DNA from 4 places in the Pantoea folii genome. Region 3 is predicted to be linked to each of the others. Evidence: predicted binding sites of a transcription regulator. Region 3 holds the regulator's gene; each other region holds the start of a gene.
The links. Region 3 encodes CRP, which controls carbon source genes, mostly activating them, when cyclic AMP is high. Its sites were predicted from a motif close to ATGTGANNNNNNTCACAT; they were not measured.

Region 1: ompW (outer membrane protein OmpW) is a predicted target of CRP. The motif match lies at 1,915-1,932, and genes of this name have one in related genera.
Region 2: AC1MDE_RS04205 (sugar transporter) is a predicted target of CRP. The motif match lies at 1,276-1,293, and genes of this name have one in related genera.
Region 4: deoC (deoxyribose-phosphate aldolase) is a predicted target of CRP. The motif match lies at 1,579-1,596, and genes of this name have one in related genera.

The regions. Positions count from the first base shown of each region.
Region 1 is NZ_JBWXON010000002.1:24,936-28,147, reverse strand. Features, by position in the region: gene trpA (tryptophan synthase subunit alpha) at 1-60, shown strand, start outside; gene AC1MDE_RS03660 (hypothetical protein) at 106-543, opposite strand; gene AC1MDE_RS03655 (hypothetical protein) at 627-839, opposite strand; gene AC1MDE_RS03650 (BON domain-containing protein) at 793-1,107, shown strand; gene ompW (outer membrane protein OmpW) at 1,168-1,800, opposite strand; gene AC1MDE_RS03640 (YciC family protein) at 2,141-2,875, shown strand; gene AC1MDE_RS03635 (septation protein A) at 2,935-3,212, shown strand, end outside.
Region 2 is NZ_JBWXON010000002.1:149,858-153,069, forward strand. Features, by position in the region: gene AC1MDE_RS04205 (sugar transporter) at 41-1,225, opposite strand; gene AC1MDE_RS04210 (hypothetical protein) at 1,568-1,825, opposite strand; gene AC1MDE_RS04215 (MFS transporter) at 1,993-3,212, opposite strand, start outside.
Region 3 is NZ_JBWXON010000022.1:45,771-48,982, reverse strand. Features, by position in the region: gene AC1MDE_RS21820 (YccS/YhfK family putative transporter) at 1-999, opposite strand, end outside; gene crp (cAMP-activated global transcriptional regulator CRP) at 1,058-1,690, opposite strand; gene AC1MDE_RS21810 (OsmC family protein) at 1,994-2,398, shown strand; gene AC1MDE_RS21805 (phosphoribulokinase) at 2,442-3,212, opposite strand, start outside.
Region 4 is NZ_JBWXON010000003.1:244,663-247,874, forward strand. Features, by position in the region: gene deoA (thymidine phosphorylase) at 1-533, opposite strand, end outside; gene deoC (deoxyribose-phosphate aldolase) at 613-1,392, opposite strand; gene AC1MDE_RS06155 (TatD family hydrolase) at 1,685-2,461, opposite strand; gene AC1MDE_RS06160 (patatin-like phospholipase family protein) at 2,458-3,212, opposite strand, start outside.

The DNA of each region.
Region 1 (3,212 bases), on a different contig from region 3:
GACACGCTGCTAGCGGAATTGAAAGCGTTTGTCAGCGATCTGAAAGCTGGCACGCGTTAAATCCTCAGGACCCTGTTCGCGATGGCGGATAGGGTCTTCTCTTGATTATTCCAGCCTGAACGTTTGCTCATCGCCTGAGTCATCAGGATAAGTCAGCTTCATCGTCAGCTTGTCGTTTCTGATTTGCCATGTCAGCTTCTCGTCTTCGGGTCCATCGCGCCAGCGACCACTGCTATCCGGATTATCTGACATCAAGATAACGCTCTCGCCCTGGACCCGGCAGCGCACGGCCCAGCGTGATTGATCGGAGGGCCGGATATAGTGCACCCACGCCACGCCCTGCTCATCCACCTTATCCAGCTGCATGATTTTGAAGCTGCGACCAAAGCTCAGCGCGGTAGCCGCTTTGCACAGGGTCCCCAGGTGTGGATTGATCAACGGTTCTGCCTGCGCGCTGGGCACTGGCAAAATTTGTGAAGCAAATAGCTGGAGGTAGGACAGATAGCTAATCGTCGCTATCGCCAGAATGGCACGCTTTTTCATTATTGTTTTCCCTGCCTGATGCTTAAATTTGCACCTGTCGGCTTATCGTCTTGTTGTTTTATTATTCGTTTTGCCCTGCTTTTTTAGCTTACCGTTTGCCTTGCTGCCGTCATTGGATCAATAAGTGGTAAAAATCGCGTATTTCCATCTTTTTCACCCCAGGCGATTTGCCGATTTGCAAAGCGCATACCACAATTAATCGCACCGTCTCGTCGCGGTGAAACACCATCTAAGACAGGGAGATAACCAATGAATTTTTTCAAAGTCGTTGCAGGATTATTAATGGCTGCGGTCATGGCGATCACACTTAGCGCCTGTGCACCAACAGCAACAAAGGAAGGAACCGGGGGCTATATCGATGATACGGTGATCACCACCAAGGTTAAGGCACAGTTGTTGAATGACGACTCGCTGAAATCCACCGAAATCAACGTCGAAACCTTTAAAGGAAAAGTGCAGTTAAGCGGCTTTGTCAGCTCACCGCAGATGGCGAACCGTGCAGTGACGGTGACCCGCAGCGTGGCAGGGGTCAAATCTGTAGTTAACAATATGCAGATTAAGTAATAGCGTATCGATACTGCAGCGGGCGGCCTTTGGGTCGCCCGTTGTGTTTCAGCGGGTGCCTCAGAAACGGTAACCCACACCAAAGAAGAACACCCACGGATCGATGCGCGTGTTGATATTCTGTTGTTCACCGTTGGCTTTAAATTTCACTTCAGTATCGATGTCCATGTACCACAGCGATGCGTTCAGCATCCAGTCGCGGTTGATTTGATAATCCATCCCCACCTGACCCGCCACACCCCAGGAATCTTTGACGCTTAAATCACTTAAGCCCGCGTCCTGGCCGGTTTGATTAAATTTGGCATCGTAGAACGTGGTGTAGTTGATACCTACGCCAACATATGGGCGCACCGGGCTGCGGCTATCGAAGAAATAATACTGTGCCATCAGCGTCGGCGGCAGCTGGCGCACGGTAGCCAGATTTCCGGTGGCACCAAGGCCAACCTTGTGACGGAACGGTGTCGCCGCCAGCAGCTCCACACCGATGTTGTCTGTCGCCATGTAGGTGAAGGTCAAGCCTAGTTGGGTGTCGTTACTCACGTTAAAGCCGCCCATACCCAGCACATTGTCAGAGCCTTCGGTTGGACGAACAGTCGCGCTACCGGCACGCATGAAAAAATCCCCCGCCTGATGAGCCAGTGCCAGTTGCGGGATAGCCAGAGCCAGTAGCAATGCGCATTTTGCCAGTTTCATAATCACTCCTTTGCAGAAAAGTAGGGTCTTAATCGGGATTGCGGCACAAGATCTAACCCTTTTTTGGTAAAAGATCATCTGCATCAATTCAAATTAATCACTTAAAAAACAATGAATTGATTCAGATCAATTTTCGGCATTGCGCGCCTGAAAGAAAAAACGCTGAGGGGGTTTTGAGGGCAGATGAAGAGGCTTTGCTGCTTTTATGAACCGGGTACGAACTTTAATTCCCCATTCTTTACCAGAGATGACACAAAGTTATGGTCTTGCGGGTGCCCGCCAGCCCACAGAACATGTACAATCGCCGGGTTAATTAACCCGGTTCCATCAAGGAGAGTACATGTCTATCACGGCAAGCTCGTTATACCGTGACACAGGAAATTTTCTGCGTCATCAGCTGGTTACTATTGTGCTGATGGCGTTGTTGACGTCGTTCATTACGGTGATTGTCGGTCATGCATTAACCCCAGGCGAAGACCAGTTATCCCTGCTTAGCCAGGCTGACGACAGCGCAACCTCACTGTTTGAGCTGGTACAGAATATGTCACCGGATCAGCAGCGCATCCTGCTGCGCGCTTCCGCAGCCGGCACCTTTGCCGCGCTGATCGGCAACACGCTGCTGCTGGGCGGTATGCTGTGCCTGATCCCGCTGGTCTCCAATGGCCAACGCGTGAGTGCCCTGCGAGCAATCGGTGCCTCCGCGCCACTGCTGCCGAAACTGCTGCTGCAGACCTTCCTGATTACCTTGCTGGTGCAAATTGGCTTTATGGTATTGATGGTGCCTGGCGTGATTCTGGCGATTCTGCTGTCACTGGCACCGGTGATACTGGTCAGCGAGAAAATGGGTGTGATTGGCGCGATGCGCGCCAGTATGAAACTGGCATGGAAGAACATGAAAGTTATCGCCCCTGCCATTGTGCTGTGGTTGCTGGCGAAGATTGTGCTGATGTTCCTCATCTCATCACTCACAGTGCTACCGGTGAACATCGCGTCGGTGGTGATGAACGCGCTGGGTAATCTGGTCTCAGCGATTCTGATTATCTATTTGTACCGACTGTATATGCTGTTACGTTAACAGCGATGGCGCTCTGCGGAGCGCCTTTATTGAACGCTCCTGCCCTAACTGGAAACGCTATGAAGCAGTTACTCGATTTTCTTCCCCTGGTAGTTTTCTTCATCTTCTACAAGCTGTACGACATCTTTGTCGCTTCTGGTGCCCTGATTGTCGCCACGGGTCTGGCGCTGGTGGTCAGCTGGGTGCTGTATCGCAAACTGGAAAAGATGACGCTTTTCACCTTCGCACTGGTGACGGTATTCGGCACGTTGACGCTGGTGTTCCATAACGATGAATTCATCAAATGGAAAGTCACCGTGATCTATTCTCTGTTCGCGTTGGCTCTGCTCTACAGCCA
Region 2 (3,212 bases), on a different contig from region 3:
GCAGGGGCGCACTGATGTGGGCCCCTGGTCGTGAAGCGAATTATCCGTTAGAGCGGAGTTGCGGATACCGACGGAAGATGGTGATACACCAGAACAACGCAACCAGTCCAATTAACCCCCCCACGTTACCCACATCCGACATTTTCATATGCAGGCTGACCTGGTTACCCAACAGGGCACCCGCACCAATCCCGATGTAATAAATACCTGAGAACAATGACATCGCCACATCGGTGGCATCCGGTGCCAGTGACAGCACACGAACCTGCATCGCCAGGCCGATCATCATCATTGCCATGCCCCAGAAAATGCACAGCAGCGAAATGGCTGCAGGGCGCACGGCGGCAAACAGCAACAGCCCCATACTCAACGTGATGATGCCAATCGCGGCGAGTAACATCGCTGAGGGGAATTTGTTGCCCAGCGTACTGAACAGCACGCTGCCGATAATCCCGGCTGAACCGAACAGCAACAGCAGTAAAGTCGTGAAGTTCTCATCCGCATTCGCGACCACCTGCATAAAGGGTTCGATGTAGCTGTATGCGGTGTAGTGCGCGGTGACCACCAGCGTCACCAGAATATACATTGCCACCAGCGCCGGACGGCGGAACAGCATCGGTACGCTACTCAGTGAGCCAGTGTGCTCGCTCGGCAGACGTGGCAGTATCCGCACCAGCAAAATTAGCAGCACCAACGCTGACAAGCCGATCATGCCGAAAGTGGTGCGCCAGCCGAGGTATTGCCCAACGATTCGGCCAATGGGCACGCCCAACACCATCGCCAATGCCGTACCGGTTGCCAGCATACTCAACGCCTGGGTTTTTTTGCCAGCCGGAGCAACACGAATCGCGAGTGAAGCAGTAATCGACCAGAATACCGCGTGCGCCAGTGCGATGCCGATGCGCGAAATCACCAGCGAGGTGAAATCCCATGCCACGGACGAAAGCACATGGCTGGCGATAAACAGAATGAACAACACCGACAGCAGCAGACGGCGTTCTATATTCCGCGTCAGTAGCATTAACGGCAGGGATAACAGCGCAACGACCCATGCATAAATGGTCAGCATAATACCGACATCAGCGGTCTTCATGGCGTAGCTCGCCGCTATATCCGACAACAGGCCAACAGGTACAAATTCAGTGGTATTAAAGACAAAGGCGGCAATCGCCAGCAGCACAACGCGTAGCCAGGCTGTTTTACGTGAGACGGTAGTTGGTTGCATGGGGTTCAAATCGATCTGACAGCGAGTGAGGGGGCGAAACGAGCCCGGTTAAGTGACCTGCATCACAAATTGGGGCTATTGTGGAGCATTAGTGAGCGGATGAAAACCATGAGTACCGTTTTTATTCCTGATTATTTTTTATCGCTAAAGGTCGTGGTAATAGCCTGAGGTTATTATCCATTCTTGCTTTTTGTCTCAGGGAGGCATGGCGGGTAAGAACAACCAGGGCGTAACGCTTTACGATCCAGTGATGACCAAGTCGGCTGTTTCTTTATTAGAACGATGTGACAGCCGTACTTAACATAACCCTGTAAGCGCTACGCCATTGTCAGACCAGCATTATCAGAGTTGCACCATATGTTTTAGAGCCACGCTATGCTGAGTGGTCAGGCTTTTTTTTACCGTCACCGGACAACAATGTTCACATCCAAGGGCACTGGAATAGAATTTACGTGCTTGTTGAATGGCGGCCGTGGCGGTGTAGAAAGTGCCGAGAAAGCGCCGTGCACCATCTGATGGCAGGAACGGGCAGCCTGTTGCATGTACCACATGGTTGTCGTTATAGCCTGCATGCTTATCGACGTAATAATAGAGTTGCATCTAACGTCCTCATTGCTGTGAAAAAAGAAAATCTAACTATTGTTGGAATAAAATGGATTATAGCGACGAATTGTCGTTTTGTTTTAAGTGGGACTATTTGAAAGCGAGATTCTGACGGCTTAAGCGAGAAGCGGGGCGCGGCGGCCCCGTCGTTTAGATGAAAGGTATTACAGTTTTCGGCACTGTAAACGCCAGCCGACGAACAAGGCCAGCAACAGCAGCACACTGATGAACAGCGTTACGCCCGCCCAGCCATAGCTGTGCCAGAACACGCCGCCTAACGTACCCGCCACGCTGGAACCTACGTAATAGCTGAACAGATAGAGTGACGAGGCCTGGCCTTTGGCACGGCGTGCGCGTGGGCCAATCCAACCGCTGGCAACGGAGTGCGCGGCAAAAAAGCCCGCCGTAAACAGCATCATGCCGGGCAGTATCAGCCAGAGTGAATTGAAGGCGGTGAGCAACAATCCAGCCAGCATAATGGCGGTGGCGGCAATCATCACCGGACCACGGCCAAAACGACTGGTCAACGCGCCTGCTTTGGGCGAGCTCCACGAGCCAGTCAGATAAACCACCGACAGCAGTCCCACCACCGCCTGGCTCAACGACCAGGGCGCGCTTAACAAACGGTAGCCGATGTAGTTAAACAGCGTCACAAACGCACCCATCAACAGGAAACCTTCTGCAAACAGGAACGGCAAACCCTTGTCGCGCCAATGCAGGCGGAAGTTGATAAACAGACTACGCGGGCGCAACGAGGCGGGGCGGAAATGGCGTGATGCGGGTAAAATTTTCCAGAACATCAGCGCGCCAGCCAATGAGAAGCAGCCGATCACGCCAACGGCGACACGCCACGAGAAGAAATCGGTCAGCACCCCGGTGAGCAAACGTCCACTCATGCCGCCAATGGAATTACCGCTGATATATAGTCCCATCGAGAAGGCAATCACGCGGGGATGTATCTCTTCACTCAAGTAGGTCATACCGACCGCTGCCACGCCGCTGAGAGACAGCCCGATGAGTGCACGCATCATCAAAATGCCTTGCCAACTGGTCATGGTGGCCGAGATCAACGTGCAAATGGCAGCGAGCATTAAGGCTGTGACCATCACCGATTTACGCCCAATCGCATCGGATAACGGGCCGGTCACCAGCAAGCCTAACGCCATCAACCCCGTTGAGAGTGACAATGAAATACTGCTCTCGGCGGGAGAGACACCAAACTGTTGTGACAGCACGGGCAGAATTGGCTGCACACAATACAGCAGCGCGAAGGTGGCCAATCCAGCGGAGAATAATGCCAGCGTGACGCGCATAAACTGCGGCGATCCACGTTCAATCCATTCGGAGGAGGCTACGGCTGAATCAGGCTTAGCGGACAACTCGT
Region 3 (3,212 bases):
AGGTTTCTGGGTGCGCAGCACGCGGGCGATGCGGCTGAAATGGTAATAGCAGAAGTTGCCCACCGGATTGTCGGGATGCTGGCGCGCAATTTTTTCCAGCGCGCCGAGCTGCTTTTCCATGTGGAAGCGATCGGGCAATTGATGATAGAGAATGGCATCGGCCAACAGGCGCAGACGCGCAGAGATGGTTTTGGCATTCCAGCGGATCACCGCTTCGGCGTGACTCTGCTCGACCAGCTTTTGCACTTCTTCCGGCTGGTGCAGGCTCACCGAGATGTGCTCCTGCAAATCAAGCGCCACCTGGAAAGCCCGCGTCAGGCGCTTGTGGCTGTTATCGCGGCTGGCAGAGAGCATGTGCATCTGCTGATAGCAGGTGGTGATCAGGTCAACGGCTTTTTGCTGACGCGCCAGCAGCGGCGGCAGCGCTTTTTCCGGATCGGTGAGCTGCGTCAGCAAGGTGTACTTGGCATCGCAGTAATCCGCCAGTTCCCGATACAGCAGACTGAGCGTTTCGCGCATCGGCTGCTCTTTCCACAGCCAGAACCAGAACCAGTTAAACAGGCCATACCATAGCGTGCCGCCGATATACAGCAGCGGCGGCACCCACATGGGCATGCGTCCTACCAGGCTGAGGCTAAAGATGGCGGCAATCAGTGTGGCGGGCAACAAGCGACCGTGCAGCGGGCTGATTTCGCCGGTCACGCCTATCAGCAGCGGCAGCACAAACAGGATCAGCGGTAACGGAATGGCGTCACTGGTGAGAAATTGGATCAGAAAACTGGCGGTGGCAAACAGGGAGCCGCCGACAATCAGGCGTTTAAAGAAGCGTTTATGCGGGGTATCGAGACCCGCCATGTTGCAGCAGGCAGGCACTAAGGAGAACAGCAGGCCTTTTTGCAGATCGCCAAACAGCCAGCCTAGTGCCACAGGCAGGCACAGCACCAGCGTTTGCCGCAGTGCGTAGTTGACCTCAGGATGATAGATGATTCGGCGCCACATCAGCTCATCGCAAACAAAAACGGCGCGATGTTGCCATCACGCCGTGGGTGATAAGAAATTAGCGGGTGCCGTAGACGACGATGGTTTTACCGTGTGCGGAGATCAGGTTCTGATCTTCCAGCATTTTCAGGATACGACCCACGGTTTCGCGTGAGCAACCCACGATCTGACCAATCTCCTGACGTGTGATTTTGATTTGCATCCCGTCGGGGTGCGTCATCGCATCGGGTTGTTTCGCCAGATTAAGCAGTGTTTGCGCAATACGGCCCGTCACATCGAGGAAGGCAAGGTTGCCCACTTTCTCGGAGGTGACTTGCAGACGACGCGCCATTTGCGACGAAAGTCGCATTAAAATATCCGGGTTTACCTGAATCAGCTGACGGAATTTTTTGTAGGAAATTTCAGCCACTTCGCAGGCAGTCTTAGCACGTACCCAGGCACTACGTTCCTGGCCTTCTTCAAACAGGCCGAGTTCGCCGATGAAGTCTCCCTGATTGAGGTAGGAGAGGATCATCTCTTTGCCTTCTTCATCTTTGATCAGAACCGCAACGGAACCTTTCACGATGTAGTACAGCGTTTCCGCTTTCTCACCCTGATGGATGAGCGTGCTTTTGGACGGATATTTGTGAATATGGCAATGGGACAGGAACCATTCGAGTGTAGGGTCTGTTTGCGGTTTGCCGAGAACCATTCGCTATTATCCTCTGTTGTAATCGTGCCCAAAACACAGGGGGCAGTTTTCCCTGTCAGGCGGTGTAATCGTCGAGCGTTTCCAGTAAAGGAAAATTATTTCCGGGTGATTCTTAAGCTACGCTTTTGATTCTTCCCGCCTTCGTCTGTGATGACGAAAATATTTTCAGCACTGTTTGTAGCACAGCTTTTGCAAGCTGTCTTCTGTTGTCTCGCTTCAGCAACAGGCGGAAGAGTCTGGATTGCTGTTTATCAAGTGAAAGCGTACTCTGGCGGCAAAACCGCCACTTCAGGAGAAAGAATAATGCAGGCACGAGTGAAATGGGTGGAAGGGCTGACCTTTCTCGGAGAATCCTCATCAGGCCATCAGGTATTAATGGACGGTAACTCGGGTGACAAAGCGCCAAGCCCGATGGAGATGGTTTTGATGGCAGCAGGCGGCTGTAGCGCGATTGACGTGGTATCGATCCTGCAAAAAGGCCGAAATGATGTGGCTGACTGCGAGGTGAAACTCACCTCCGAGCGCCGGGAAGAAGCGCCACGTATTTTTACGCAAATCAACCTGCATTTTATCGTTAGCGGCACAGCGCTAAGCGATAAAGCGGTGGCGCGGGCCGTCGATCTGTCGGCGGAGAAGTATTGCTCGGTGGCGATCATGCTCGGCAATAGTGTGAAAATGACGCACAGTTACGAAGTGATTGAGCGATAACATAAGTGGGCGGCCAAACGGCCGCCGCTACAGAATTTCTGGATTATTCAATCCGTTTACCTTCAATCAGCCGCTGCACCAGTGGCGTCATGATTAACTCCATTGCCAGCCCCATTTTGCCGCCCGGCACCACCAGCGTGTTCATATGCGAAATGAACGAGCCCTGGATCATCGCCAGCAGGTAAGGGTAAGCAATGCCTTCCAGTCCACGGAAGTGAATCACCACAAAGCTTTCATCGAGTGAGGGAATTTCACGTGCGGCAAATGGGTTTGACGTATCCACCGTAGGTACACGCTGGAAGTTGATGTGGGTGCGCGAGAACTGCGGCGTGATGAAGTTGATATAATCCTCCATTGAACGCACCACTGAATCCATCACCGCTTCACGGGAATGGCCGCGCTCGCTGGTGTCGCGCACCAGCTTTTGAATCCACTCCAGATTGACAATCGGCACCACGCCGACCAGCAAATCGACATGCTCGGCGACGTTGTGCTGCTGTGTAACCACGCCACCGTGTAATCCTTCATAGAACAGCACGTCAGTGTTTTCCGGCAGCGGCTGCCAGGGCGTAAAGGTGCCCGGCACCTGATTCCACGGCACCGCTTCGTCGTAGGTGTGCAGATATTTGCGCGACTCACCCAGCCCGGTTTTTCCGTAATGCTTAAACGTCTGTTCCAGCAGCCCGAAGTCATTGGCTTCCGGACCGAAGTAGCTAATATGACGGCCCAGATCGCGTGCCTTACGGATCGCCATATCCATTTCTGGACGGGTATAACGGTGAAAACTGTCACCTTCCACTTCCGCAGCATGCAG
Region 4 (3,212 bases), on a different contig from region 3:
TCAACGGTAGCGGTGATATCACGCGTGGCGTAGAAACGTTTATCGGCGGGGGCCAGTGAGTTGGTCTGGCCGATAATTGCGATACCGACATCTTTGATGATCTGGCGGAAACGATCGTCGCTCGGGAAGATATCGAAACCGGGGATCGCTTCCAGCTTATCCAGCGTGCCGCCGGTGTGGCCGAGGCCGCGCCCGGAGATCATCGGGACATAACCGCCACACGCTGCCACCATCGGGCCGAGCATCAGCGAAGTCACATCGCCCACGCCGCCGGTGGAGTGCTTATCAACAATCGGGCCATTGAGGTTCAACGACTTCCAGTTGAGCACCGAGCCGGAATCGCGCATCGCCATGGTCAGCGCCACGCGCTCTTCAAGATTCATATCGTGGAAGTAGATGGTCATTGCCAGCGCGGCAATCTGACCTTCTGATACGCTGTTGTCGCGCACGCCATTGATAAAGAAACGGATCTCCGCTTCGCTCAGTGGCTGGCCGTCGCGTTTTTTTCGAATAATTTCTTGTGGCAGGAACAAGGTTGCCTCCCCGGGAGATTGCTGTGAAATGCACCAAACATTATTCGGGTCGCCATTGATGGCGACCCTGAGGCTGGGATCAGTAGCCCGCTTTGCTGGTCGCTGTCGCGTGGCCCAGCGTATTCAGCAGGCTCGCCAGCAGGCTTGAAGCACCAAAGCGGAAGTGGCGCGCATCCGCCCAGCCTTCGCCCAGAATGTCATCCGCCAGCTTCAGATAGATCGCGGCATCTTCCGCCGTGCGCACGCCGCCCGCAGGCTTGAAGCCCACCTGCTGCTGCACGCCTTTATCGTGAATCACCTGCATCATGATCGCCGCCACTTCTGGCGTGGCGTTAACCGGCACTTTACCGGTTGAGGTTTTGATGAAATCCGCACCGGCATCGATAGCGATTTCAGAAGCGGCGCGAATCAGCGCTTCTTCTTTCAGTTCACCGGTTTCGATGATCACTTTCAGCAGCACGTTGGCAGCGGCGCAGGCTTCTTTACAGGCTTTCACCAGCGCAAAACCGATGTCGCGATTGCCGGCAATCAGCGCGCGATACGGGAAGACCACATCCACTTCGTCTGCACCGTATGCAATCGCCGCATGGGTTTCTGCCAGCGCGATCTCAACGTCATCGTTGCCGTGCGGGAAGTTAGTGACCGTGGCGATGCGAATATCAGGCGTGCCCTGCTCGCGCAGTGCTTTACGTGCCGCAGGGATGAAACGCGGATAGATGCAAATGGCCGCGGTGTTACCGGCTGGCGACTTCGCCTGATGACACAGCGCGATCACCTTCTCATCGGTGTCATCGTCGTTCAGGGTGGTTAAATCCATCAGTTGCAGGGCGCGTTGTGCGGCCGCTTTAAGATCGGTCATGATGCTCTCCAAAAGGTGACCGGCAGACTGTGCCCACCGGATAATGTGATAATTCTAACAAACCACACCTGAATGAATTGCGCTTCATGTCACATGAAAAAAGAAAATTCGTCATATGAATACAATTATTTAGTGATTTAAGTCACAAATAACCGCCAGCACACCCGTTTTCAGGTGCAATACAGGTTGTGAATATTATCACAAAATAGGGCAAAAAAGGGTAATGCTGATTTTATTACTGTAGCCAATACCCGCCAAAACCGCGGGAAATCCAGATTGTGTCGGGAGGAGATCAGGCAGGCAGGGCAAACACGCGCAGGCTGTTCTGCCACAGCGTATCAGCAATGATATCGGGCGATTCACTGCGCAACTGACACAGCACATCAAACACGTTACGCGCGCGCTCAGGACGGTTGGGCTGCCCCTGATAACCCTGCAACGGCATATCAGGCGCATCGGTTTCCAGTAACAGTGAGGTGAGCGGCAGATTAGCAATAGTGTTGCGGGTTTTACTGGCGCGTTCATAGGTGATGGTGCCGCCCACGCCGATCGCATAGCCAAGCTGGATAAAACGTTCCGCCTGCTGCTGGCTGCCAGCAAAACCGTGTACCACGCCACGGCGCGGTAAATCATGGCGACGCAAATGCAGCGCCAGCTGATCGTGGGTGCGACGCGAATGCAGGATCACCGGCAAATCATACTGTTTCGCCAGTTTGAGCTGTGCATCCAGTAACCGCGTTTGCTTATCAAATTGCGCGTCCTGCATATAGAGATCGAGGCCGATCTCGCCGATCGCCACGCGTTTACTATCAGGCGTTTTCAACCACTGTTCCAGCTGATCCAGATGCGCATCCTGATGCTCGGCAATATTGATCGGATGCAGCCCTAATGCGGCATACAGCGCCACGTGCTGTTGCGCCAGCTGGCTGACCAGTGCAAAGCGGCTGGCATCGACGCTCGGCACAATAATGCGTTCCACACCCGACTGCGCCGCACGGGCGATGCTGCCTGCGGCGTCATCGACAAAAGGCGGGAAATCGAAATGACAGTGGGTGTCGATAAATCTCATGCCAGCGATCCTGCATCAAAATCGGCATCATTATCCGCCAGCGGCGGCGTGTGCACCGCACGATTGTCTGGTGCATTCGCCACGGCGGCCGGTGGTGTCACGGTAGTCTGGCGCAGGAACGGTTCGGCATCGCTCAGCCATTGACCTAGCGTCGCGAGGAAATAGCGGCCGCTGCGGCGTCCTAAATGGTAATCCTGATTCAGTGAAGCCAAACGGCTACCCAGCGCCATACTCGCCAGCGGTTTCGGCGGGTAAATTTCAATGATGCGCAGGTCGTCTGGCGGCTGTTCGATAAACTGCTGAATCTCACGATAGCTCTCTTCATGGTGATGCAGGATGTTGATCATCGGCTGCAGTGCGCTGTCACCCAGCCAGCGCTCCATACGTTTGAACCATTTAGGCGTGTAAGACATTTGTGATGGCACGGTGCGGATCACCACAATGGTATCGGCACCGCGTCGTGCGGCTTCACGCACCGGAATCGCATCGCTGATACCGCCATCGAGATAGTTCACGCCATCCATCAGCACACCGCTGCGATAGAACCCCGGAATGGCGCTGGAAGCTTTGATCACGTCGTGCCAGTTCAGGCTGGTAGGGTTGAAATATTCAGCGCGGTAATCGTCACCGCGACACGCGCACATATAGAACTCGCTGCCTTTGGCAAACAGTCCTTCGGCATTGCTGAGCGACAAGGGAAATTCTTGTTTGGTGATGTCGATCAGCCAGTCGAGATCGATCAGATGGCCAC